Linked DNA regions of Methylotuvimicrobium sp. KM2. The protein of the gene in region 1 interacts with the protein of each later gene in a pairwise test. Links are inferred from orthologs where the notes say so. Each region holds a gene or a part of one and is shown on either strand. Other genes may lie near its edges. The genes, in order: rlmB and tsaE.

The links.
Region 2: the proteins of rlmB (region 1) and tsaE interact in binary tests that used the Escherichia coli proteins (3 or more experiments, as listed by UniProt). The link is inferred for Methylotuvimicrobium sp. KM2 from one-to-one orthologs.

The regions. Positions count from the first base shown.
Region 1 is NZ_CP150634.1:2,823,679-2,834,867, reverse strand. Bases 6,742-9,740 are described here. They hold rlmB (23S rRNA (guanosine(2251)-2'-O)-methyltransferase RlmB), read left to right. Parts: upstream 6,742-7,867; coding sequence 7,868-8,614; downstream 8,615-9,740. Other genes in these bases: WJM45_RS11855 (hypothetical protein), read right to left, coding at 8,857-9,740; rnr (ribonuclease R), read left to right, coding at 6,742-7,871. Also shown: WJM45_RS11890 (TRZ/ATZ family hydrolase), read right to left, coding at 1-498; mtnA (S-methyl-5-thioribose-1-phosphate isomerase), read left to right, coding at 606-1,637; sulfate transporter CysZ, read left to right, coding at 1,637-2,368; WJM45_RS11875 (cytochrome c peroxidase), read right to left, coding at 2,928-4,235; more of rnr, read left to right, coding at 5,637-6,741; more of WJM45_RS11855, read right to left, coding at 9,741-9,750; WJM45_RS11850 (caspase family protein), read right to left, coding at 9,960-11,189. UniProt on the Escherichia coli protein: Specifically methylates the ribose of guanosine 2251 in 23S rRNA.
Region 2 is NZ_CP150634.1:2,639,288-2,653,230, reverse strand. Bases 10,350-13,349 are described here. They hold tsaE (tRNA (adenosine(37)-N6)-threonylcarbamoyltransferase complex ATPase subunit type 1 TsaE), read left to right. Parts: upstream 10,350-11,612; coding sequence 11,613-12,086; downstream 12,087-13,349. Other genes in these bases: WJM45_RS11200 (N-acetylmuramoyl-L-alanine amidase), read left to right, coding at 12,623-13,349; WJM45_RS11210 (NAD(P)H-hydrate dehydratase), read left to right, coding at 10,350-11,613. In the rest of the region: WJM45_RS11255 (biopolymer transporter ExbD), read left to right, coding at 1-47; lpxK (tetraacyldisaccharide 4'-kinase), read left to right, coding at 48-1,055; WJM45_RS11245 (Trm112 family protein), read left to right, coding at 1,036-1,227; kdsB (3-deoxy-manno-octulosonate cytidylyltransferase), read left to right, coding at 1,224-2,000; alaC (alanine transaminase), read left to right, coding at 2,693-3,877; WJM45_RS11230 (homoserine dehydrogenase), read left to right, coding at 3,921-5,231; thrC (threonine synthase), read left to right, coding at 5,238-6,332; single-stranded-DNA-specific exonuclease RecJ, read left to right, coding at 6,823-8,568; WJM45_RS11215 (HD domain-containing phosphohydrolase), read left to right, coding at 8,949-10,109; more of WJM45_RS11210, read left to right, coding at 10,144-10,349; more of WJM45_RS11200, read left to right, coding at 13,350-13,943. UniProt on the Escherichia coli protein: Required for the formation of a threonylcarbamoyl group on adenosine at position 37 (t(6)A37) in tRNAs that read codons beginning with adenine.

The DNA.
Region 1 (11,189 bases):
ATAACGGTCGGCATTCTCGGCCCAGGCGGACGGAAAGTCGATGAGAATCATGCCGATTCCTGCGCGTATGCCGTGATGTATCGCCTGCTGCGCGGTGATTTCCGGGAAAAAATACATATCGTTAAAACAGGTCGTGCCGCCGCGTATCATTTCGGCGATCGCGAGATCAGTGCCGTCCCGGACGAAAGCCTCGCCGACCCATTGGTTTTCGAGCGGCCAGATATGATTTTGCAGCCAGTCCATTAAATGTAAATCGTCGGCAATGCCTCGCAATAGTGTCATCGCGGCATGAGTATGGCAGTTGACTAGGCCGGGAATGAGGGCATGACGGTCGAGATTCTCCACCGAATCGGCATGGTATTTTTGCGAGGCTTCCATTGTCGGCAATAGGTCGACGATTCGACCTTTGTCGATAATCAACGTATGGTGCTCGTAGGTTACGGATTCGGGCTCAACGGGTATAATCCAGCGGGCATTGATAGCAATATCGACTTTCATGAACGGTTTCCAATTTAAATGAATATCCTGCGTGTAATGTGTGCCGATAGCATGCATCGCAAGATAAAACCGAATTATAACTTTTTTTCCTACCTATTCGATAAACAATGACTGAACCTAAACAATTAGCGGTACAAGCCCTGCAATGGACAGGCGATTCGTTAAAAGTCCTGGATCAAAGGCTGCTTCCCGAAACTATCGTTTATGAAGATTACCGTGATGCGCCGGGAGTCGCTGAAGCCATAAAAACGATGCGTGTGCGCGGAGCGCCCGCGATCGGTATTGCGGCGGCTTATGGCGTAGCGTTATCGGTGAAGCAACATTGTCACGATCGTTCTGTAAATTGGTCTGATAAAGTGTTTGCCGATATAGAGCGACTGGCGGCATCGCGCCCGACCGCAGTCAATTTATTTTGGGCCTTGGACCGGATGAAAGCGCTTTTAAATTCCCAGCCGGAAGATCCGGTGGCGGCAACACAAGCCTTGGCTATACAAATTCATCAGGACGATATTGCCGCGAATCATCGAATCGGCGAGTTGGGCGCCGAAATTATCGGTGGGACTAAAGGCGTTTTGACGCATTGTAATGCCGGCGCCTTGGCGACAGGCGGTTACGGTACCGCGCTCGGCGTGATTCGGAGCGCCTGCCGGCGAGGGTTAAATAAAGTCTTTGCCGGAGAAACCCGTCCTTGGCTACAAGGCGCCCGACTAACCGTTTGGGAATTGGCTCAAGACGGCATTGCGGCGACTTTGATAGCCGATTCGGCGGCCGCCTGGTTAATGAAGTCGGGCGCGGTCGATTGGATTGTCGTCGGTGCCGATCGAATCGCCGCAAATGGGGATACCGCAAACAAAATCGGCACCTATTCGCTGGCGGTGTTGGCAAAGCAACATGGCATCAAGTTAATGGTAGCTGCTCCATTATCGACGATCGATTGGAATCTTGCCGATGGTAGCGGTATTGAAATCGAACAGCGAGCATCGAATGAGTTGTTGCCGGATAGTTATAATAAGGAATCCTTGGTCGGTGCTTGGAATCCGGTGTTTGATGTGACCCCGGCCGAATTGATTGCGGCGATCGTGACCGAACGCGGCGTGGTATTGAATCCATCGGAAAATGGTATGGAGGGACTGAAATAATGAAGTTTTCCAAAAAAGGCAATAATCCGGCGTGGGCGGTGAGTTGTTTCTTTCGTGGTCTGCGTTGGGCGATTAAGCCTGAATTGCGAAAATTTATCGTGATTCCGGTTTTGATTAATCTCGTGCTTTATAGCGCGGTTTTGGTTCTCGGTTATTATTATGTGGCCGACCTTATAGCGCATTTTATCCCGGACTGGTTGTCATGGTTAAGCTGGGTTTTGTGGCCGCTGTTTTTTCTTAGTTTTTTTATCGCCGGATTTTTCACGTTTACTATTTTGGCGAATGTCATTGCGGCGCCGTTTTACGGCGCATTGTCGGCAAAATCGGCGGAACTCATTACGGGTCGAAAGCTTGAGATTGGAGAGCACTCCGTCAACAAAATCATACTGGCCGAATTCAAGCGCTTCGGCTATTTGGGTAGCAGGGCATTGCCGTTATTAATTGTATCGATCATTCCCGGCATCAATATCGCGGCGCCTTTTTTATGGGGTTTGTTCGGGGCTTGGGGGGCGGCGTTGGAATACATGGCTTATCCACTGGAGAATGCCGGTTTGTTATTTTCTGAGCAACGTAAAATACTCAAAAGTATTCGTCTAGGCTCGATGAGCTTCGGTGGCGTCACGATGTTAGGTCTAACGTTGCCGATAATAAATATCATCGTTGCGCCGGCCGCCGTGATTGGGGCGACTATTTATGTGTTGCAGGCGAGTGAAGGCGAGATCACGCAATGAAGCAAGGATTAGTGTTGCGGGCAGCGCAATGTTCCGGTATTAAGGGGGCAGAATGCAGTGTAATTAAACTAATACTCATCGGAGATTAAAATTCGGCGCCGGGGTGCCCGTCAAAGCCCAGCACCTAAATTATCTAAGACAATTAATCACCTGATTAGTAAGTTTCTTCAGCTAAAGTCCAAAGATCAGCATATCCCTAGCAGGACCGGGTTCGCAGATCATGTGCGTCAAGCTAAAAACGGCCAACCCACATCACGCTCTTACCCAAGCTGGAGCTTGGATAACAGCATATTTCAGTTTTTGCGACTACGACTGGTCCCTGCTCGGACACTTGGCTTCGGCAAGCTGAAGCATCTTGCTAATCAGGATTAATCATAGCCAGTGGGCTATGGAGTTTAGGTGCTGGGTGAATACGTCCATGTTGGCCCCTCACCTAGCATTGGGTGAGGGGCCACACACCTCGGTGCCACCTAAGACACTGCCGAAATTTGAAGTGCGAAAGGCATACAGTATTGAATCGGTTTTGTTCATTAATACCGGATTTTCCGGGGATACATCACTAATCGGCTATTGGTAAGCCGCTCGGTACTCGATAGGGCACTGTATTGCGCATATCCAAGCTAGCAGTGTCGGTTAGTGCTTTCAGGAAATCGAGTAAAGAGTCGATTTCCTGGTCGGTCAGGTTAACCGGCTGAATTTCGATTCTGGCCTTTAAATCTGCACGGCTGATTTCATCGCTGTGGATGATGTCATCGATTTCACTCAAGTCGTTCCGAGGCGGTAGGCGGGCTTGGCGGATATCGTAGTTATCCAGGCTTTGTTCAGGGTTAAGGTGATGTCTAATCATGCCTTCCAATGTGTCATAGGCGCCATCATGCCCCCAAGGTCCGGTAATGGCTACGTTTCGCAGAGTAGGGGTTCGGAAACGATATCTATCGTCATTGTTTCCGGTAACGCGCTCTCGACCGAAGTCGTCGTAACCGAATAATCCGTCGCCTTTTCCCGGACCAATTTGTGGAATTCCCAGAGCGTGAAATTGGTGATCGGTTTGTAGAGGACCGCTGTGACAAGACATGCAGTTGTCTTTGAAAATTTTATACCCTTTTTTTTCCGAAGAGGAGGGGCTGTATTCGCCTCTTAAGTATTGGTCATAACGGCTGTTGTCGGCACGAAATGCAGTCGCTTCGAAAGCACCGATAGCATTGGCGATATGGACGAAGGTTGCATTCTGATCGGCGAGGCCGGGATAGGCTTGGTGAATTAAGTCGCGATATTCGTCGATTGCCATCACCCGAGCCGTCAACAGTCTCCATACTTCCGTAAAGTTATCTGCAGTTGCGGCATCTCCCACGGGGTTTTCTCCGGCTTGCCCAGCCATCTCGGTGGTGGAAGTCACTGGAAACATGGCTTGAGCTGCAAGAGAATGATCCAAGCCTTCAGGTAAAGCGTCACCGGCCGGGGAGTCGAAGCCGGAGGGGTGATTAGGGTTAACCGTTAAACGCCCGTCATGAAACATGGTGACGAATTCTTTTGCGCCCAGGTTGAATAAATGAGGCGCATTTCTCGGTACCCGCTCATGAATTGCGTCGATGCCGCTACCGGTATCTCGCGTGACGCCTAATCCTTTGCCGCCTTCGCCGACCGGCAAAGCCAAACCGTCACCTGTGCCGGCCATTGGATGGTGGCAAGACGCGCATGAAATATTGAGGTTTCCGGATAATATTTTGTCATAAAAGAGGAATTGTCCTAGTTTGATTTTTTCCGAACTGGAATTGTGAAAATCCATGTCGGTCAGGGCATTTTGGTTGGCGTAAGTTGTCGGAGCAAACATCGCGCCGAGCAATCCTATTTTGATTATTTTTTTCATTCTGGTCTTTGCTTGTTTAATTAACACAGACTGAGATACTGCAAGCAATATGCCAGGAATAATTTTTAATCAAAAAAAATGAAAAAATCCCCTATATTTTAGTCTTCTATTACAAATTGTCGGAGTTATCTTACTTGGAGGAGTGAATAATAGCGGCAATACAATTTAGGTTATATCACTCAATAGTTTGGGTTGAGCAGCATCGTTTAGGTTAAATGACATAGTTGATATTGAAGTATGGGTGGATGTTCAGGTTCTTCCGATACTTGTTTCAAAGATTTCGAAGGCTGGGTGTAAAACAACCAATTTTTAAGCTCTAAGTTAGTAAACGGTCGAATTCGCATTAGACGATAAAGCAAACCGTTTGTGATTGATTCAAAATATCAATGTCGGCGTAACTATTCAGTACCCGCCAATTATCATTTCCACGCTATTCGCACGCGGGAGCGTGGGAACGATAAGGGGGCTGAATAATTACATGTCGGTTATCTGAGCCAAATAACTAAGCATATCTGGAATTTCATTTGCCATAAGCAACAATTTATCTATTACTTCCGAATGCATCAGATAGTCGCTTTCATATTTTGAGAACGCAACAGGGCCGCTGCCAAACATAGGATGGGTATTTACTGGATTGATGTTTATGCGTTGCTTTAGCCAAAAAAAAGCAGTCGAGAGCCTCAATCTACCGTTTGCCCCGAGTCCTTTCGCTACGATCAGGAAAGTCTTGTCGAAAAATGAGAGGTATTTGAGGCTTCAACAAGCCGGTAAAAGTGTTGTAGACCCCGTTCATGCTTTGACTTAGCTCAGAACGAATGGTCTACAACACATGTCAACTGCTTTATATAGGTTAACGCGTTCATTTCAGTAACGGTCAAAAAGTCTTTTGCCGTGATCATAACTACCGGTCAAAACCTGGACAGCGGCCGCATTGAAGCAGGTGATGAAAACTTGAGGTATAAAAATAACGCAGTAAATGCGGTTATTTGAGCTTCGATCAAACGAAGAGTTTTTGAATTATTAGCGGGAAATTGACTAATAAAATTCAGTAGTTCAAATTTGACACAAAAGGCGATTAGCTCTTTTTTTTCGGGATAATGGTGCCGAGGAGAGGACTTGAACCTCCACGCCCTTGCGAGCACTAGCACCTGAAGCTAGCGTGTCTACCAATTTCACCACCTCGGCAAAGGTGTGCTGTATCAGCGAAGTGAGCGCGCACTATACCGATTGCTTGATATGCTGTCAATACTATTGATGCCTAAAAATTGCTGAGGGTTGTCCGTTGGTCGTTCATCAACTTCTTAATACATCACGTTGAATTTTGATTTGCATAGGGAATTGTTAAAATACGCGTATATCAGTTAAGCTATGACATTCATTCTAATTTAGGAAACGACGACATTGAAGTCTAAAGATAAAAAACCAAATTTTACTCCGACCCGAGACCCTTATGCAGAGCGCGAGGCGGCGAAATACGAGAACCCGATTCCTAGTCGGGAGTTGATTCTCGATCTGCTCGCTCATGTCGGTAAACCGTTGTCGCGCGACCAAATTTCTCAGGAATTTCAACTCGAGTCGCCCGACCAGTTGGAGGCCTTGCGCAGACGGCTTCGTGCAATGGAACGGGACGGACAATTATTATTCAATCGCCGCCAAAAATATTGCCGGGTTAACAGCAAGGATTTGATTGCCGGACGCATCATCGGTCATGCCGATGGCTTCGGATTTTTAAAGCCGGACGACGGGTCCGACGATTTATTTTTGTCTCCCCGTGAAATGCGTTCGGTTCTGCATAATGACAGAGCCGTCGCGCGAATCGCCGGTCTCGACCGGAAAGGGCGCCGCGAAGGGGCAATCGTCGAGGTGCTGGAACGGAATACCAAACAAGTGGTCGGTCGTTTTTTCACCGATAAAGGCGTTAATTACGTCGTGCCGGATAATAAAAACCTGGCTCAAGACGTGTTGATACCGGGTGATGAAACCGGCAAAGCTAAAAAAGGCGATATCGTTGTCGCCGAAATCCTGGAGCAACCGAGTAAGACCAATCAGCCCATCGGACGTGTTGCCGAGGTTCTGGGCAAGCATTTGGCTCCGGGCATGGAAATCGAGATGGCGATTCGCAGCCATGGTTTGCCGCATGTCTGGCCGGAAGAGGTTGAGCAGGAAATTCAGGCATTCAGCGATGAAGTGCCGGAAGCGGCTAAGGAAGGTCGAGTCGATTTGCGTGATGTTCCGTTGGTGACGATAGACGGCGAGGATGCGCGCGATTTCGACGATGCCGTGTATTGCCGTAAGACGGGAAAGGGCTGGAAGCTTTTTGTCGCGATCGCCGATGTGTCTCATTATGTCGCGATCAATAGCGCGTTGGATATTGAGGCCAAAAACCGCAGTACCTCGGTTTATTTTCCGGAACAGGTGATTCCGATGTTGCCGGAAATTCTTTCGAATGGACTCTGTTCTCTCAATCCTAATGTCGACCGCTTATGTATGGTCTGCGAGATGACGATCAATGCGGAAGGACAGATGACGCGTTCGTGTTTCTTCGAAGCTGTGATGCGTTCTCATGCACGCCTGACTTATACCGAAGTCGCTAGCATGCTGGTCGATGGCAACAAGGCCTTAATTAAAAAATATAAGCCTTTAATGCCGCATTTACAAGAACTGTATGCGTTGTACAAAGCCATGTGTTTAAGCCGAGAAAAACGCGGCGCAATGGATTTCGATACTCAGGAAACGCGGATTATTTTCGGTTCCGAACGTAAAATTGAAAAGATCGTTCCGGTTGTGCGTAACGATGCACATAAGCTGATTGAAGAGTTTATGATTACCGCGAACATGGCGGCAGCTAAATTTCTCAATCGCCGAAAAATGCCCAAGTTATTGAGAATTCATGACGGGCCCGGACCGGAAAAATTATTGGCGCTGAAGACCTTTTTAGGTGAATTGGGTCTGAGCTTGGGTGGTGGTGATAAGCCGACGCCGCTCGACTACATGCATCTAGTCGATAGCATTAAGGGGCGCCCGGATGCTCATTTGATTCAAACGGTTTTGTTGCGTTCGATGTCGCAAGCGGTTTACAGTCCCGATTTGAAAGGCCATTTCGGCTTGGCGCTCGAAGCCTATGCTCATTTTACGTCGCCGATTCGTCGATATCCGGACTTGTTGGTGCATCGGGCCATCCGGCATTGTTTACAAGACAAAAAGCCGGAAAGTTATCATTACGGATTTCCCGATATGGTCACGCTTGGCGAGCATTGCTCGACGAACGAGCGTCGAGCCGATGATGCGACGCGCGATGTCGTTAGTTGGCTCAAGTGCGAATACATGATGGACAAGGTCGGCGAAGAGTTTCCGGGTATTATTTCGGCGGTGACATCGTTCGGGTTCTTTGTTGAGCTTGCCGATATTTATGTCGAGGGCCTCGTGCATATCAGTAATCTTGCCCAAGATTATTTTCATTTCGATGCGGCCAGTCATCAGTTAATCGGCGAACGTACGGGTATTCGTTATCGTCTTGGCGATACCGTGCAAGTGAAAGTCGTACGCGTTAATCTTGACGACAAGAAAATCGATTTCGAACTGGTTAAGGTTACTGCCTTGGCAAAGCGCCCGAAAAAAAGACGGCGTAAAAAATGAGCCGAGTTAAAATCTACGGCATTCATTCGGTCCAGGCGGCACTCGATTATTCGCCTCAGCATATTCATCAGGCTTGGGTTGACTCGCACCGTCAGGACCGACGTTTAAGTCAATTGCTCGAAGACTTGAAAAAGATCGGTATTAACCCCGAAAAAGTCGACCGAAAAAAACTGGATCGCCTTGCCGATGGTAATAATCATCAAAGTATCGTGCTTGAAATCGAACTCCCTTCGGCGCAATCGGAAGATGCATTGAAGCAGGCGGTTTCCAGTCTTACCGGCATGCCGTTGTTTTTGGTTTTGGATAATGTTCAGGACCCGCATAACCTCGGAGCATGCTTAAGGACGGCCGATGCTACCGGCGTGCATGGCGTGATTATCACGAAGGACAATGCGGTCGGTATTACGCCGACGGTTTGTAAGGTTGCGAGCGGCGCGGCCGAGACCGTGCCGGTCTATCAAGTTACGAACCTGTCCCGAACTTTGCGTTGGCTGAAAGATCAGGGGATTTGGATTTTCGGCGCAGCCGGCGAGGCCGAGCAAACGCTTTATCAATGTGATTTCAAATTACCTATGGCCTTGGTGATCGGTGCCGAGGGTAAAGGTATGCGGCGTTTGACTCGTGAGCAATGCGACTGGTTGGTCAAATTACCGATGCAGGGTAGTGTTTCCAGTCTCAATTTGTCGGTCGCGACCGGTGCGATGCTGTATGAGGTCGTTCGTCAAAGATCTATCCCATCATAGCTCTAGGAAGTTATTTGTCGCGATATTCTAATTGTATTTTTACTGTGAAAGTACAATGCCGGCTCCGAAGAGGGTGCGGTTGCTCGATCGACAGGCGTCGGCGGCAGGGAAAGCCGCCGTCGAGCCTACATGGACGTATTCACGGCGTCCTGTCGGGCGAGTGACTGCACCCTCCGCCACGCCTCGAACTTTCATTTGCCGGGGCGATGGCCGGACCTTCATGAACGTTAGGTTAACCGTTTTTAACGGTCAGGCTGATGGTTAGTTGGCGTGATATATTTTTTAAGAATATTGGGCCATAAGTCTGCCCAACAGCACATATGATCGAATCCGTCGATCGGCAGGTAAACGGCATTGGCTTGCCGCCGGCTAAAAGATTCGACGATTGAAGCGGGAACATTGCTGTCTTTTACGCCGGCTAGATGAATTTGTTTTATTTCGGCCGGTAAAGGTTGAGCGTCAATCGGGTTTAAAGATGCGTCTAGTGGTAAATAAGCATGGTGTCGGCTCCAGGCGCTTGTGTTCAGGTTGGCTGCGATAGTAACAACGATGCTTGTGTTTTTAAAGTAAGGCGCGAGCAGCGTGGCGAGTGTTCCTCCTCCGCTATAACCGATCAAAACTACGTTTGCTGCTTTGGTGTTTGTTAGCCATTTCCGCAAGGCGGATGCCATGCTTTCGACGACTTCGGTCGAATAACGTTTCGATGTCCATAGTGAATAGTGGCAGTGTTCCGTCGAATGTAAGCCGTAGTAGCAAGGCCGGCCCAGTAATATTGCCGGTTCTTGATCCGCTGCCATTAAACGCAATATCAAAGGGTTTCTCGGTGTCGGGTCTTCGGCAATCCAGCGCTTCATTTCCCAAGGCGTGCCGTCGCCATCTAAATAAACATGGACTAACGGAATAATGTCGGATTGTGCCGCAATTCGGTTCAAATAGGCTCGATGATGAAATGGATCGCCGCTTATTTCAATACTGGTAAGTCCTAAGCTCTTGGCGCTCGATTCAAAAAGTTCTGAAGGTGTCGCGCAGCCGCTAAGCTGTAAGAGCAACAAGATTAAGCCGGCAATTCCCGGCCTAAGTTTTGTTGTCGTTTTTAGGGCGTCTGGGCTGTTTGTCGAGAAGCGAAGTAAACCCATTCTTACAGCTTAGGAATATGTAGAAAATAATTTCTACAAGTTTTGCGCATTGCGGAGGTTCGGCGACTCGCTTGACAGGACGCCGTGAATACTTCCATGTAGGCTTGACGGCGTCTATCCGTGCCGCTGACACCCGTCAATCGAGCCACCGAACCGCCTTCCAACAATTGTCGAAGTTATTTAATGCTCGTTCCTTAACGGTGTTGTCATTAAACACCGGGAACGAAAAAGAACGGGCTACCCTCGTGGCCGGCATGTTGAAGCGGCGCGTATTGAGGTGCTTGAGTAAAGCCCACACGGGATGCCGAAGTTCGAACTTGTTTCGATACCGAACGAAAAATATCATAGTCTTCGACTAAACCCCGATTGCTTTGTAGTGTATCGATAAAGGCTCGGGCAAATATTGAATGCTGGCCGTCCCCTTCGTCGAGAACCGGAGCCACGCCTCCTGAAGTCAAGACGGTTCGTGCTTTCCGTGTTGCCATGAATTTCAACCACTTTTCACGTTTGTCTTCAGGCATACCGTCCGGTAGTCGAGCGATCGCCGTTCCGGTCATCGCGCCCGAGTAGCACGAATCGGCCACAACTAGGATATGTCGTGCGGCGATGATGTTTAGATAGCGGGTGATATCGTCGCTGGAAATCCAGTTTGCGGTATTGTCGATTTCGGCATCGGTAGGTAGCCAGTAAGCCGCAAGGCTGGTTTTGTCTCGTTCTCCGTGACCCGCATAGTAAATCAATAAATTATCGTTTTCTTTCAAAGAATTGCGAATAGTATTCAGCGCCGTCATGATCTGATGGCGATTGGCGTTTTGCAGTAATGTGGTTTTGAAGCCATAGCGTTGGCGCAAAATCGACTCGACCGCTTTGGCATCGTTGATCGCGGTTTTCAGTGTCGGTAGCTCCGTATAATCGTTATTGCCGATGATGAGCGCATGATAACGCCCGAAGTCTACATCATAAAATCGGCCGGGTTTTCTAGGTGTCGTCGGTCGGCTGTCTATGCTTGAAGTGGCGATTTCTTCTTGGGTTACGATGTTGAAATTCAGACTGGTTCTTTTGTCTTTTTTATCGATGGCGACGATTTTGATCGGTGTCGTCGCTTCTGTGGCAGTGATATTTATCTTAAAGAAACCCTGCGTATCGATGTTTTCAGGTTTGTCATTGACCACTAATGTTTTAAGTCCGGCAGGCGCCTCGACTTTGCCGGTGATGGTTCTTGATGGGGCTATCGATCTTAACAATAAGCTCGGAACGCCTCGAGTCAATACCATCGGCGGATCGATAATTTGAATTGTTGGAGCGGCAGAGGCTAACTGTATCAATTGACCGCTTTCCAGTTTGGTTACGGCTTTGCGTTGTTCGTTAATTCGGCTTTTTAAGGTGTTGATTTCCTGTGCAACCGTTTGCAACGATTGTTTTTGTCGGTCCAAATTAGC
Region 2 (13,943 bases), 190 kb from region 1 along the record:
GTTTTAAACATATTACCTTTGCGGCAATAAAACCCAATGGCGGTTAAATGAATACCTCAGGAAAGTTATCGCTCGATGCCGTTTGGTATCATGGCCGATTTCCCGCTAAGTTTTTATTGCCGCTTAGTTGGGTTTTTCGAGGAGCCGTCGAACTCAGACGGTTTTCTTATCGCGCAGGATGGTTAAAAAAACGGCGTCTGCCGGTTCCGGTCATCATCGTCGGAAATATTAGCGTCGGCGGCACCGGGAAAACGCCGTTAATTATCGCGTTAGCTAGGCTTTTGAAGCGGAACGGTTATAAACCTGGCGTCATTAGCCGAGGATACGGGGGCGAGGTCCGGGATGCACCGGTCAAAGTCGATCCTTTGGATAATGCCGCGACTGTTGGTGATGAGCCTTTGTTATTGTCCAAGCACTCCGATTGTCCTGTCGCGATCGGGGTCAATCGTTTTGAAGCAGGACGTTTATTGTTGGAGCAAGACGGCTGCGATGTCATTTTATCGGACGACGGTTTGCAGCATTACAAATTGGCCCGCGATATCGAAATTGCTGTCGTCGACGGCGAAAGACAGTTCGGTAATGGTTATTGTTTGCCGGCCGGGCCGTTGAGAGAACCGGCCTGCCGCCTGTCAGAAGTCGACTTTATCATCGAGAATGGAACAAAAACCGAAGATGAACGTTTTTCGATGACACTCAGCGGCGATGTGGCTGTCAATCTGACGACCGGTTCGGCCAAGCCATTGCAAGACTTTATCGGTTTGAATTGTCATGCGGTGGCCGGAATCGGCAACCCCGACCGGTTTTTCAACAAGTTGGCCGCCGCCGGGCTGCATTGCATCAATCATAGGTTCCCGGATCATTATTCGTATCGCGCCGACGATATTGAATTCGGAGACTATCCGGTATTGATGACCGAAAAAGACGCGGTCAAATGCTTCGGTTTCGCGCGCGATACGCATTGGTATGTGCCGGTCACGGCCCAACTGGAGCCGGCCTTTACGAATCGATTTTTAACTTTATTGAGAGAAAAATATGATGGATACAAAATTACTTGAAATTCTGGTCAGTCCGGTCAGTAAAGGGCCATTGATTTACGACAAAGAAAATCAGGAATTAATTTCTATTGCCGATCGCTTGGCGTTCCCGATACGCGACGGCATACCGGTCATGCTTGAAGACGAAGCCCGCGAATTGAGTCAAGAAGAAGCCGATGCCCTGCGTAAATGAGTATTCCCTTCAAAGTTGTGATTCCGGCCCGCTACGGATCGACTCGGCTGCCGGGCAAGCCGTTGCTGACCATCGCCGGAAAACCGATGGTTGCGCATGTCTGCGAACGGGCAAGGGAAGCCGACGCCGAAGACATCGTCGTGGCAACCGACGATGCGCGGATTTTGGATAAAGTGTTGGGGCTCGGTATTCAAGCCGTGATGACGCGCGAAGATCATCAAAGCGGTACCGAGCGCATCGCGGAAGTCGCCGAATTACATGGATGGAGCGATGATACGATTATCGTCAATCTTCAAGGCGATGAACCGTTAATTCCGCCGGTTTATATCCGGAATGTCGCGGAAGCATTGGCTGGGCAGCATCGTGCAGGTATCGCAACGCTGGCGGCACGCATTACCGATCCGGAAGAAGTCTTCAATCCCAACTCCGTCAAAACGGTGCTGAACAAAGACGGTTATGCGCTTTATTTCAGTCGTGCGCCGATTCCGTGGGACCGAGATCATTTCAGTCGGCAGGGTAGCAGGGACTTTTCCGGAAAAATCGATTATTTGCGTCATATCGGCATGTATGCATACCGAGTCGATTTCTTGCGGCGTTATTGCGGCTGGGAAGCTTCACCGCTTGAGGCGGTCGAGTCATTGGAGCAGCTTCGAATACTCTGGCACGGCGAGTCGATCCTTGTTAACACCGTTGCCAAAACACCGGAAGCCGGTGTTGATACCGAGGACGATTTAAAACGCGTGGAAAGGTGCTTAGTAATTCGTGACAAATAATCCTAAATTCGGCAGTTTAACCATGAGGCACATGCAGTTCGTATACGAGTGTTGGTTCCAAGTAATATCATCTTTTTACCATGAAGAGCATGAAGGACTTGAAGATACAGCGTTTTCAATTTAAATGAGTGGTGACTAATCATTAACAGCGCGTAGCCCGTATGGAGCGTAAGTGGAATGCGGGGCTTGCGTAGCCTCGAACGTCCCGGATTGCGCTTGCGCTGCATCCGGGCTACGCGGTTAAACGTTAATTTGCCGAGGCGATGGCCGGACCTTCATAAACGTTAATGGTAAACAGGCTTGACGGGCGCAAGGCGCACTAAGGACTTTGGCTAATATTGGCGGGTACGGCTTTGATACGCGCAACATACCCTTGAGTTCCGGCGATAACCCGGTAAAAAAGTATTGATAAATTCTTTAATAAGTTCAATTTTCATTTTGATGCCTCCTGCTAAGTCGTTGATTTTTGGATCTAGGAAGCAAACAAAAGTAGGTTGACTGTTTGCTTTTCACCTCAAAAAAATAATAAACAATTGAATTATAATGATTAATATTTTATTTCGACAGCCTACATCTTTCCTCTTTCTTCTTTCATCTTTCCGCTGATGCATAATTGACAGAGCCTTTGATTAACAGTAATTTAGACGGCTTTTTAAACTTACCGACTAACAAATCTTTCTTCAGAGCCGCAAATGGAACAATTTCATCGAATCAGTCGCTTGCCTCCCTATGTTTTCAATATTGTCAACGAGCTAAAAGCGAAAGCCCGAGCGGCCGGGGAAGATATCATCGACTTCGGAATGGGTAATCCCGATCAGCCGACACCCGATCACATCGTCAAAAAGCTGGTCGAGGCGGCTCAACGAGAGGACACTCACCGTTATTCCGTTTCCAAGGGTATCCCTCGTTTACGAAGAGCGATATGTAATTGGTATAAGCATCGCTTCGACGTGGATTTGGACCCGGATACCGAGGCGATCGTTACGATCGGTTCCAAGGAGGGGCTTGCGCATTTGGCTCTAGCTACGTTGGGGCCGGGCGATGTCGTATTGGTTCCGAATCCGGCCTATCCGATCCATCCCTACGGTGTCGTGATCGCTGGCGCCGATATTCGTCATGTGGCAATGGTTGCCGGTGTGGATTTTTTCGAGGAACTGCATAAAGCCATCGTCGATTCATGGCCGAAACCGAAAATGCTGATTCTCAATTTTCCGGGTAATCCGACCACACAATGCGTCGATCTGGAATTTTTCGAAAAAATCGTCGAAATGGCCAAAGAGCATAACATTTGGGTTGTCCAGGATGTCGCTTACGCCGATATCGTGTTCGACGGTTACAAAGCACCGTCGATTCTTCAGGTTAAGGGGGCGACCGATATTGCGGTCGAATTTTTTTCGTTATCGAAAAGTTACAACATGCCCGGTTGGCGGGTCGGTTTCATGTGCGGCAATAAAGAGCTCGTTGCGGCATTGGCAAGGATCAAATCGTATCTTGATTACGGTACGTTTACACCGATTCAGATTGCAGCGATTAGCGCTTTGGAGGGTCCGCAGGATTGCGTGACTGAAATTGCCGAGATGTACCGGAAAAGGCGCGATGTCTTATGCGAAGGTTTGACGGCCGCCGGTTGGCCGGTGCCGAAGCCGAAAGCGACGATGTTCGTTTGGGCGCCGATTCCCGAACCCTATAAAGAAATGGGCTCGCTCGAGTTTTCGAAAAAATTGCTCGCCGATGCGAAAGTAGCCGTGTCGCCGGGTATCGGTTTCGGACAATACGGGGACGATCACGTTCGTTTCGGTTTGATCGAAAACGAACACAGAACCCGACAAGCGATTCGCGGCATTCGACATATGCTCAAGAAAGACAAAGTTGTATAATGAGCGATTTGTTCGGGTTATGGGAAATTAGTAGGAGTCGAATTTGAAGCCGGTCAAAGTAGGGGTCTTAGGTCTAGGTACCGTCGGCGGCGGCACCGTCAATGTCTTGAAGCGCAACGCCGCCGAAATTGCGCGCCGGGCAGGGCGTGAAATTATCGTAACGCGCGCCAGTGCTCGCGATCTTGAGCGAAGCCGGATTTGCGATACGCAAGGCATCGCGTTGACGACCGATCCTTATGAGATCGTCAACGATCCCGAGATTGAAATCGTTGTGGAGTTGATCGGCGGTGAAACGATTGCGAAAGACTTAGTGCTTAAAGCGATTGAAAACGCTAAGCATGTTGTGACCGCGAATAAAGCCTTGATTGCGCTGCATGGTAATGAAATTTTTGCGAAAGCCGGCGACAAAGGTGTCATGGTTGCGTTCGAAGCCGCCGTTGCCGGCGGAATTCCTATTATCAAGGCGATTCGTGAAGGCTTGAGCGGCAATCAAATCGAGTGGGTGGCGGGCATTATCAACGGCACCGGCAATTTCATTTTGACCGAAATGCGTGACAAAGGCCGCGATTTCGCGGATGTCTTGGCTGAGGCTCAAGCTTTAGGTTATGCCGAAGCCGATCCGACTTTCGACGTTGAGGGGATCGATGCGGCGCATAAATTGACGATTTTGGCTTCAATCGCATTCGGTATCCCCTTGCAATTCGATAAGGTCTATACCGAAGGCATTACGCAAATCACGCGCGACGATGTTGATTATGCCGATACCTTGGGTTATCGCATCAAGCATCTGGGCATCGCGCGAAAAACCTCCGAAGGCATCGAACTGCGCGTGCATCCGACTTTGATTCCCGCACGTCGATTGATCGCCAACGTCGATGGTGTGATGAATGCGGTATTGGTTAAAGGCGATGCGGTCGGGCCGACGCTATATTATGGCGCAGGCGCGGGCGCCGAGCCTACGGCTTCATCAGTCGTTGCCGATGTGATCGATGTCGTTCGCGCATTAACGAGCGACCCCGAAAACCGCGTACCGCACTTGGCCTTTCAACCGAACGCGCTAGCCGATATTCCGATGCTTTCGGCCGAGCAAATTCATACGGCTTATTATTTAAGGCTGAATGCCGAAGATAGGCCGGGTGTATTGGCCGATATTACTCGCATCTTGGCTTTGCACGACATCAGTATCGAAGCGATTATTCAAAAAGAACCGCATGAAAATGAAAAATCGGTGCCGATTATCATGTTGACTCAAAATACACTGGAATCGGAAATGAATGCGGCGATTACCGTGATCGAACAATTAACGACCGTAACCGGCAAAGTGTGTCGCATTCGACTGGAAACTCTGGGATAAAACATAATGACAATTCGTAAACGCTATACAGGTTTAATCGAAACTTATAGAGATCGCCTACCGGTCGCTGATGATACTCGCTTGATCAGTCTAGGCGAAGGCAATACACCTTTAATACAGCTGCAAAACATTCCAAGATTGATCGGCAAGGACGTCGATATTTATGTTAAATTCGAGGGCTTGAATCCGACCGGCTCGTTTAAGGATCGCGGCATGACAATGGCTGTGACCAAAGCGGTCGATGAAGGCAGTCAAGCCATTATCTGTGCATCGACCGGCAATACTTCGGCTTCCGCGGCGGCCTATGCGGTACGCGCGGGCATCAAAGCATTCGTGTTGATTCCGGAAGGCAAGATCGCGTTGGGTAAATTAGCGCAAACTTTGATGTACGGAGCCAAGATCATTCAGATCAACGGTAACTTCGATCAGGGCATGGCTTTGGTTAAGGAAATCGTCGATCATGCACCGGTTTCGATTGTCAATTCGATCAATCCGTTCCGTCTTGAAGGACAAAAAACCGCTGCATTCGAAATCATCGACGAACTGGGTACCGCACCCGATTATCACTGTCTGCCGGTCGGTAATGCCGGCAATATTTCGGCCTATTGGAAAGGCTATAAGGAATATTCGACCGATATCGGCTCGCTGAAAGCCGTGACGAATAAGCGTCCCGTGATGTGCGGTTATCAAGCGGCCGGCGCCGCGCCTTTCATCGCTAGGGAAATGATCGATCATCCCGAAACGGTAGCAACCGCGATACGCATCGGACGCCCGCAATCCTGGGATTTGGCTTGGGCCGCGCAACGCGAATCGGAAGGTTGGTTTGACGCGATGACCGACGAGCAAATTTTAGCCGCGCAAAAATTGTTGAGCTCGAACGAAGGTGTTTTTTGCGAGCCTGCTTCGGCAGCATCCTTGGCCGGCGCGCTGCATGACATCGAGCTGGGTAATATTCCCGAAGGCAGCACGATCGTTTGTACATTGACCGGCAACGGCATCAAAGATCCCGATATTGCGATCAAGCAATGCCAAGACGCGCATCCGGTCACGATCGAAGCCGATTTGGACGCAGTCAAGAAAGCGATACTCGATAGTCTATAAAAACTGATTGTTACTCCCTTTTATCGTTCCCACGCTCTAGCGTGGGAATGCAGACCGAGACGCGCTAGCGTCTCGTACCGCTGGAGCGGTGCTCGGGCGTTTCCACGCAGAGGTCTCATCGTTATACATAAATTGTAGGGTACGCTGCGCGTACCAAAGCCGTGCCTTGGCGGTTCGGTTGGCACATGAACATCGCGGGGTTACCAGGGTACGCACAGCGTACCCCACGCGGATCACCTAGCGTTAGGTAATTCGCGAGTGTTATGTGACACAATAAATGGTGAGGATTGTATGATTCCCATTCTCCGCGATCGCCGTCATCCATAAGCACCAATAGACCAGTAGTGCGAAAAAACGAGGGTTTGAGGGCGGTAATGTCGTGCCATCTGGTAAGACAGTCATGTGGCTGACGGTTATACCAACAAAACTGGGTTGGGCAATTTTCACTCGCCCCTTGTTCCTTGATCCTTTCCCCTTGCACCTGACCCCTATGTACTCCCAAGGCGTTAAAAAAACCATTATTCCCCGTCCTCCGGGTAAGAAAAAGCTGGATTTGGGTGATATGCACCCGGTTTTGCAGCGCATATTTCTAAGCCGGGGTATTAAATCCGCGGATGAATTAGACCGTTCGTTGGCTGGATTGCCTTCGCCGTGGCTGTTGTCCGGGATGAAGGCCATGGTTGCTCATTTGATCGAAGCGCTAAGCAAGCAGCAGCGAATCACTATTGTGGCCGATTTCGATGCCGACGGGGCGACCAGTTGTGCCCTTGCTATTAGAGGCTTACGCATGTTCGGTGCGGTCAATGTCGACTTCATCGTGCCGAATCGTTTTGAATACGGATACGGGTTGACGCCGGAGATAGTCGAGTTGGTCAAACGCCAAGAGCCCGAATTGATTATCACCGTCGATAATGGCATATCGAGCATAGCCGGCGTTGACGCGGCTAAGGCGCTAGGTATCAAAGTTTTGGTCACCGATCACCATTTGCCCGGCGAGACATTGCCTGAGGCCGATGCAATCGTCAATCCGAATTTGCCGGACGAACCGTTTCCTAGTCGATCATTGGCAGGCGTCGGCGTCATGTTTTATGTACTAACCGCATTGAGAAGTCGCCTTCGTGAAGTCGATTGGTTTCAACAACAAGCCATACCCGAACCGAATCTAGCACAATTACTGGATTTGGTTGCTTTGGGCACGGTCGCCGATGTCGTGCCGCTTGATCAGACCAATCGGATATTGATTCATCAAGGCCTGCAGCGAATTCGTTCGGGTCGTTGTCATCCGGGAATACTGGCCTTGGTCGAAGTATCGGGGCGGAATCATCGGTATCTATCCTCATCCGACCTAGGCTTTGCGTTGGGACCCAGGCTCAACGCTGCCGGGCGCATGGACGATATGGCGCTGGGCATTCAATGCCTGCTAACCGATGATGTTTCTTTGGCCAAAGATATCGCACAGCAGCTTGATGAAATGAATAAGGATCGCCGGGACATCGAAGGTCAGATGAAGGTCGAAGCGATGAGTCTGTTGAACGAAATGAAAGCCTTAGATGAAAAACATCTGCCGGCCGGCGTTTGCCTGTTTGATGAAAATTGGCATCAAGGCGTAATCGGTATTCTGGCATCGAGAATCAAGGATAGACTGCACCGGCCGGTCGTGGCTTTCGCTCCGGCCGGTAACGGCGAAATCAAAGGTTCGGCGCGATCGATTCCCGGTGTGCATATCCGCGACGTTCTGAGCGACATAGCCTCGGCTCATCCCAATATTCTTAATAAGTTCGGCGGTCATGCGATGGCGGCCGGAATGAGCATACAAATGCACGATTATCCGCCTTTTGCGTTAGCCTTCGATGAGATGGTCGGTCGGCGTATAGCGAATATGGACCTAGAACAGAAGGTGTATTCCGACGGGGAATTGTCGGAAAACGAGTTGACGTTGGAATTCGCCGAGTTATTGCAGCGTTCGGGCACTTGGGGGCAGGAGTTTCCGGAGCCGGTTTTCGATGGTGTGTTCGAGGTCATTCAGGCCCGTATCGTTGGGCAGCATCATTTAAAATTGGTGTTGCGTCAGGCCGAAAACAAGCAGTTGATCGACGCGATTGCTTTCTTTATCGAAAAGCCGGAACAATGGCTGGGAATTCGAACAATCCATGCTGCTTACAAGCTGGATATCAATGAATACCGAGGCAATCGAACGCTACAATTTGTGATTCAGTATCTGGAAAAGCTGAATTAAAGAATGGAGCGCGAACGCGGCTGATTTTTCCGATCAGTGCTGATCTATTAGGAGCATTACTACTATACTCTTTGCTAGTCAAATTTCGGCGTCGGGATGTTCGTCAAAGGACGCCGTGAATACGTCCATGTAGGCTCTGTGACAGCATCCATGCTGTCAAAGCCTTTGCCGACACCCCGGCGCCTCCATACGTTAATGCCGAAACTTGATGTGCGATAGGTATACTCCCTTCATAATGTTAGCCATTTTTTGAGTATAAAGCGAGTAAAGGGAGTAAGCGTGCAAGACAGGCTGAAACGTTAAAGTTCAGCTTTTCGCAAAATTTGTAGTCTTCAGGCTATACTGAATGGTACGAAAAATTCCTAAGCTTTAGGTGTGTCATGGAAATAGAGTTAGTCAAAGTACAGCCCAGCGATATCGAATTAAATACGCCGCTGCCTTTTTCCATTTTTACCTTCGAACAATCGTTGTTATTGAAGAAAAATACGATTGTTACCACTGAAAAGCAACTTAACGTGTTGCTTGAAAAAGGGGTTTATAGGAATCTTACGGAACAAGAAATCGAGCTAAGAGAAGCTTTAAAGCAAGAGCCGGATCAAAAAAAACTACAAACCAATCCGTTTACTGCTATTGCTTATTGCAACCAGAAGTTGTATCCATTGTTTCAAGATTTGGCAGATCAAAAAGCCGAGAATGTACAATCGCGAATAGCGAAAATTGCCGAGCTTTTACGGATAATAATCGTATTCGATCCTAATGCCGCATTAGGCGCGATTCATTTACTGGGCTGCGCTGATAATTATGCCGTCATTCATTCGATATATACTGCAGTATTGTCCGGCTTACTCGGTCGGCGCAGGCAGTTAACCGATGAGGATAACGAACTGATCATTAGCGCGGCGCTGACGATGAATTTAGGCATGCTGAAATTACAGGATCAGCTTTATCAACAAGATTCTCCGTTGACAAGTGAGCAGCGTCAGCAAATCATAGAACACCCTAAACAAAGCGTCATGTTGTTAAAAAAAGCCGGTATAGAATCAAGAGATTGGCTGGCGATGGTTTTACAGCATCATGAAAAAAACGACGGTAGCGGTTATCCCAATAAGCTCAGCGGAGATGCTATCAGCGAGGGGGCCAAAGTCATCTCTCTGGCCGATATCTATACATCGTTGATCACCGGCCGCAAATATCGAGCTCCGGTTTTGGCGCATGATGCGATCAAATCGCTATTTTCGAAACGCGGCAATGAAATCGATGAGCAATTGGCAAATCAATTCATCCGCGAAACCGGTATTTATCCCCCCGGTACATTCGTCGATTTGCAAAACGGCGAAATTGCTTTGATTACTAAGCGCGCCACAGTTAAGGGCAGTAAAACATCGGGGCCTTACGCGCACGCTCTTATAAGCCCTCGTGGTGCCTTTTATCGAGAGCCTCAAAAACGCGATTGCGGCATTGCGCTGTATAAAATTAGCAAGCCTTGTTCGGCGCCAAAGGGATTTAACGTTGATCAAGCCAATAAGTTTTGGGGCTATTAAGCTGAACTTAAATACAATTATTTTCGATGAAGCAATGAGCAGGCAAGATCTTCCACTCGAACTATATTCCGCCGATCAAGTAAGAGAACTGGACCGAACGGCTATCGATGAATTTTACATTCCCGGTTATGAATTGATGTGCAGGGCAGGTCAATCGGTATTTGAGCGGGTCAAGGCGTTCTGTCCGGAAGCGACAAGTTGCACGATTTTTTGTGGCGGCGGTAACAATGCCGGAGATGGCTATGTGATAGCGCGTTTAGCAATTGCTGCCGGAATGGAGGTAACGGTTTATTCTGTTGTCGAGGTTTCTAGGCTTAAGGGCGATGCGCTCACGGCATATCGAGATTGCATCGATAGCGGCTGTAAAGTTGCGGGCTATGATACGAAAGCTTTACTTAGCGAAGAAGTGATCATCGATGCGCTATTAGGTACCGGCTTGGATCGTGAAGTCGAAGGTTTACATGCCGATGCGATAGCGGCCATCAATGCCAGTCGGGCTTTCGTCATTGCGGTCGATATTCCAAGCGGATTGAATGCCGATACAGGAAAAATCATGGGTTGTGCGGTCAAAGCGGATTTGACCGTGTCTTTTATCGGGTTGAAAAAAGGCTTGTTTACCGGAGATGCGCCGGATTATTGCGGAAAAGTTTATTATGCATCGCTCGATATTCCTAACGCGGTTTTTGACAGGGTCGATTGTGCCGCGCAACGCATTCGTTTTCTGCAACCACCGCGAAGAAGTCGCTGTGCGCACAAAGGTCATTTTGGCCGTGTCTTAGTGATTGGCGGTGATGTCGGTTATTCGGGAGCGATTCGCATGGCAGGTGAAGCCGCGTTACGAGTTGGTGCGGGGCTCGTTACCGTGTTGACGCATCCTGAGCACGCTATATTGATCAATAGCTCGCGGCCGGAATTGATGTGTCGAGGTGACCTCGATCCGGAGAGCATAGAGACGATCATCGATTGTGCAGATGTTCTTGTATTAGGACCCGGGTTGGGACGAAGCGATTGGTCGAAAGGTTTATTCGATGCCACGATCCGATTCGCTAAGCCAACGGTGATCGATGCTGACGGCTTGAACTGGCTGGCGGATTCGGGCCAATACGGTGACCATTTCATATTGACGCCGCATCCGGGCGAGGCTTCGCGTTTGTTGAAATGCTCGGTATCCGAAGTCGAACATGATCGTTTCGCCGCAGTAAATTCGATCAGGCGGCAATATGGCGGTATTTGTGTGCTGAAAGGGGCGGGTACATTGATTGCTAGTCACCATCATGTCGCAGTTGCCGATGTCGGTAATCCGGGCATGGCAACCGGAGGCATGGGGGATGTTCTGACCGGAGTGATTGCCGGACTATTGGCTCAGGGATTCAGCAACTGGGAAAGCGCCGAGTATGGTGTTTATATTCATGGTTCGGCTGCCGATGCGGCTGCTGTCGATGGCGGTGAGCGGGGTCTTTTAGCGACCGATTTGATGCCTTATTTGAGGCGTTTGGTAAATTAATGCAAATAAAACTGAGAAATGCCGAGACTACCGAAGCATTCGGCGCCGAGCTGTCGAGGCAGTTGCCGCATAAATGCTTGATCTTTTTAAAAGGCCAATTAGGTGCCGGAAAAACTACGTTGGTTCGGGGCTTGTTGAGGGCTTTGGGTCATCAGGGTGCGGTTAAAAGTCCGACGTATACGCTCGTTGAGGAGTATATGCCGAGTGGTCGAGCAGTTATTCATTTTGATTTGTATCGCCTCTCCGACCCGGAAGAACTGGAGTGGATCGGGATTAATGATTATTTGGATCAAGATGCGGTTTGTTTAATCGAGTGGCCGGAAATGGGCGAAGGTTTTCTGCCGGAGCCTGATTTAGTCTTGACATTGAGCGTTGTCGGGCAAGAGCGAAACCTAAAAGTGGAGACCAGCAATTTAAGCTTAAAAAACTTTTTATCTAGCGTGATAAAACAAAGACATACTGCTATACTTTAAACGAATTTATAACTTGAAGGCTTTTGAAATAGAGAAAAAACTAAGCGATTCATTGAAGTGCTTGTATTTTCAATTGCTTAGGGAAGGACAAAAAAACTGACGGTTGCGAAAGATATAAAATGCCCGTTCCTTAACGTCTAATTTCGGTGCTCAAGTCTTAAAGTTATAGAAAAGGTAATTATTCAGCATAGGTCATGTATGAGAAGGTGTCAGGCATTGATTTATAAGGCTGTCTGCAACAGGACGTTGCAGTCAGAGTTTACAGGGATGTATTCACCCAGCAACTAAATACCATAATCCATTTGCTATGATAAACAATTTTGGATTATTTAGGTGCTGGGTTCACGCGTCCTTAGAAATCAATGCCTGACGCCAACCTACCGCATGCTCTGAATAGTTACTAGAAAAGTTAAAAAGATAATGTCTGCTAATTTTAATTGAACTGGATACTTATTGAAATTAAGTCCGGAAATTTAGCGGCAAACTTTCAATGACGGGGATTTACCGTCGGTAAAATAGCAAGCTTGGGTTGGGTCATGCGTAGTTTTATCAATATGTTATTTATTGCGGTGTTGCATTTCTGGGCAGGATCGGCGTTTGCGCAACAAACGGCGGTTAATTCCTTGAAGCATCAAATTTCTTCCGATCACTCCCGGTTGATTTTCGATCTGTCGGCGAAATTTTCACATAAAGTATTTCAACTGGATAATCCCCCGCGTTTAGTTATCGACATCCGTGATGCTCGTTTAAACGGAAAACTTGAGCAACCGTCTTCCAATCATCCGTTGTTTAAAAAAATTCGAAGCGCGGTTCGTAACGATAAAGATTTGCGAGTTGTCGTCGATTTGAAAAAGAACGGAATAGCTAAGAATTTGACGATTCCGGTTAATCAATCCGGTGGCTATCAATTGATGATTGATTTTTTTGCCAAACAGGATGTTCTTGCTGCCAAGCCTCCCGTTTCACTTTCGGTTGCATCGCATCCATTGGTTTCAAAGCGAAACGCTTCGCCTAATCCTGCTAAAAGGCCTTCCGCGAGTTCCGAAGCGTTAGCTGTATCACATAATAAATCGGTGAAAAAAGCGCCGCAACGCAGCAAAGACGTTGTAATAGCGATCGATGCCGGTCATGGCGGTCAAGACCCTGGAGCAAAAGGCCCGCACGGCACTCATGAAAAAGACGTGACTTTTGCGATCGCAAAAAAATTAGCGGCATTGATCGACAGAAAGCCGGGAATGAGAGCCGTGATGGTTCGTCAAGGCGACTACTACATCGACCTGAAAAAGCGCATGAAAATTGCTCGAGAGTCAAAGGCCGATTTATTTGTATCGATCCATGCCGATGCCTACGATAATCCAAGTGTTAAAGGTGCGTCGGTATTTACCTTATCTAACAAAGGTGCGACGACCGAAATGGCGCGATGGTTGGCCAATCATGAAAATTCCGCCGATCTGGTTGGAGGCGTCAGCTTAGTCGATAAAGACGACGTATTGGCGTCCGTGCTACTCGATCTATCGATGACCGCCACTCAAGAAGCCAGTCAAAATGCAGCGTCAAAGATACTCGGAAGCTTAAAGCAAGTTGGTCATTTACATTCTCGGTCGGTGCAAAAAGCAGGCTTTTTGGTGCTTAAATCGCCCGATGTACCGGCAATTTTGGTCGAAACCGCGTTTATTTCGAACCCGGACGAAGAAAGTAAACTGCGCAGTGTTGCTCATCAGAGCAAAATGGCCCGAGCTATTTTCAATGGTATCGACAGTTACTTTCAGCAGGCGGCTCCAGCCGGAACTTATATCGCCGAACAAGGTCGACAACACGTCATCAGCCGTGGCGAAACTTTGTCAGGTATAGCGCAGC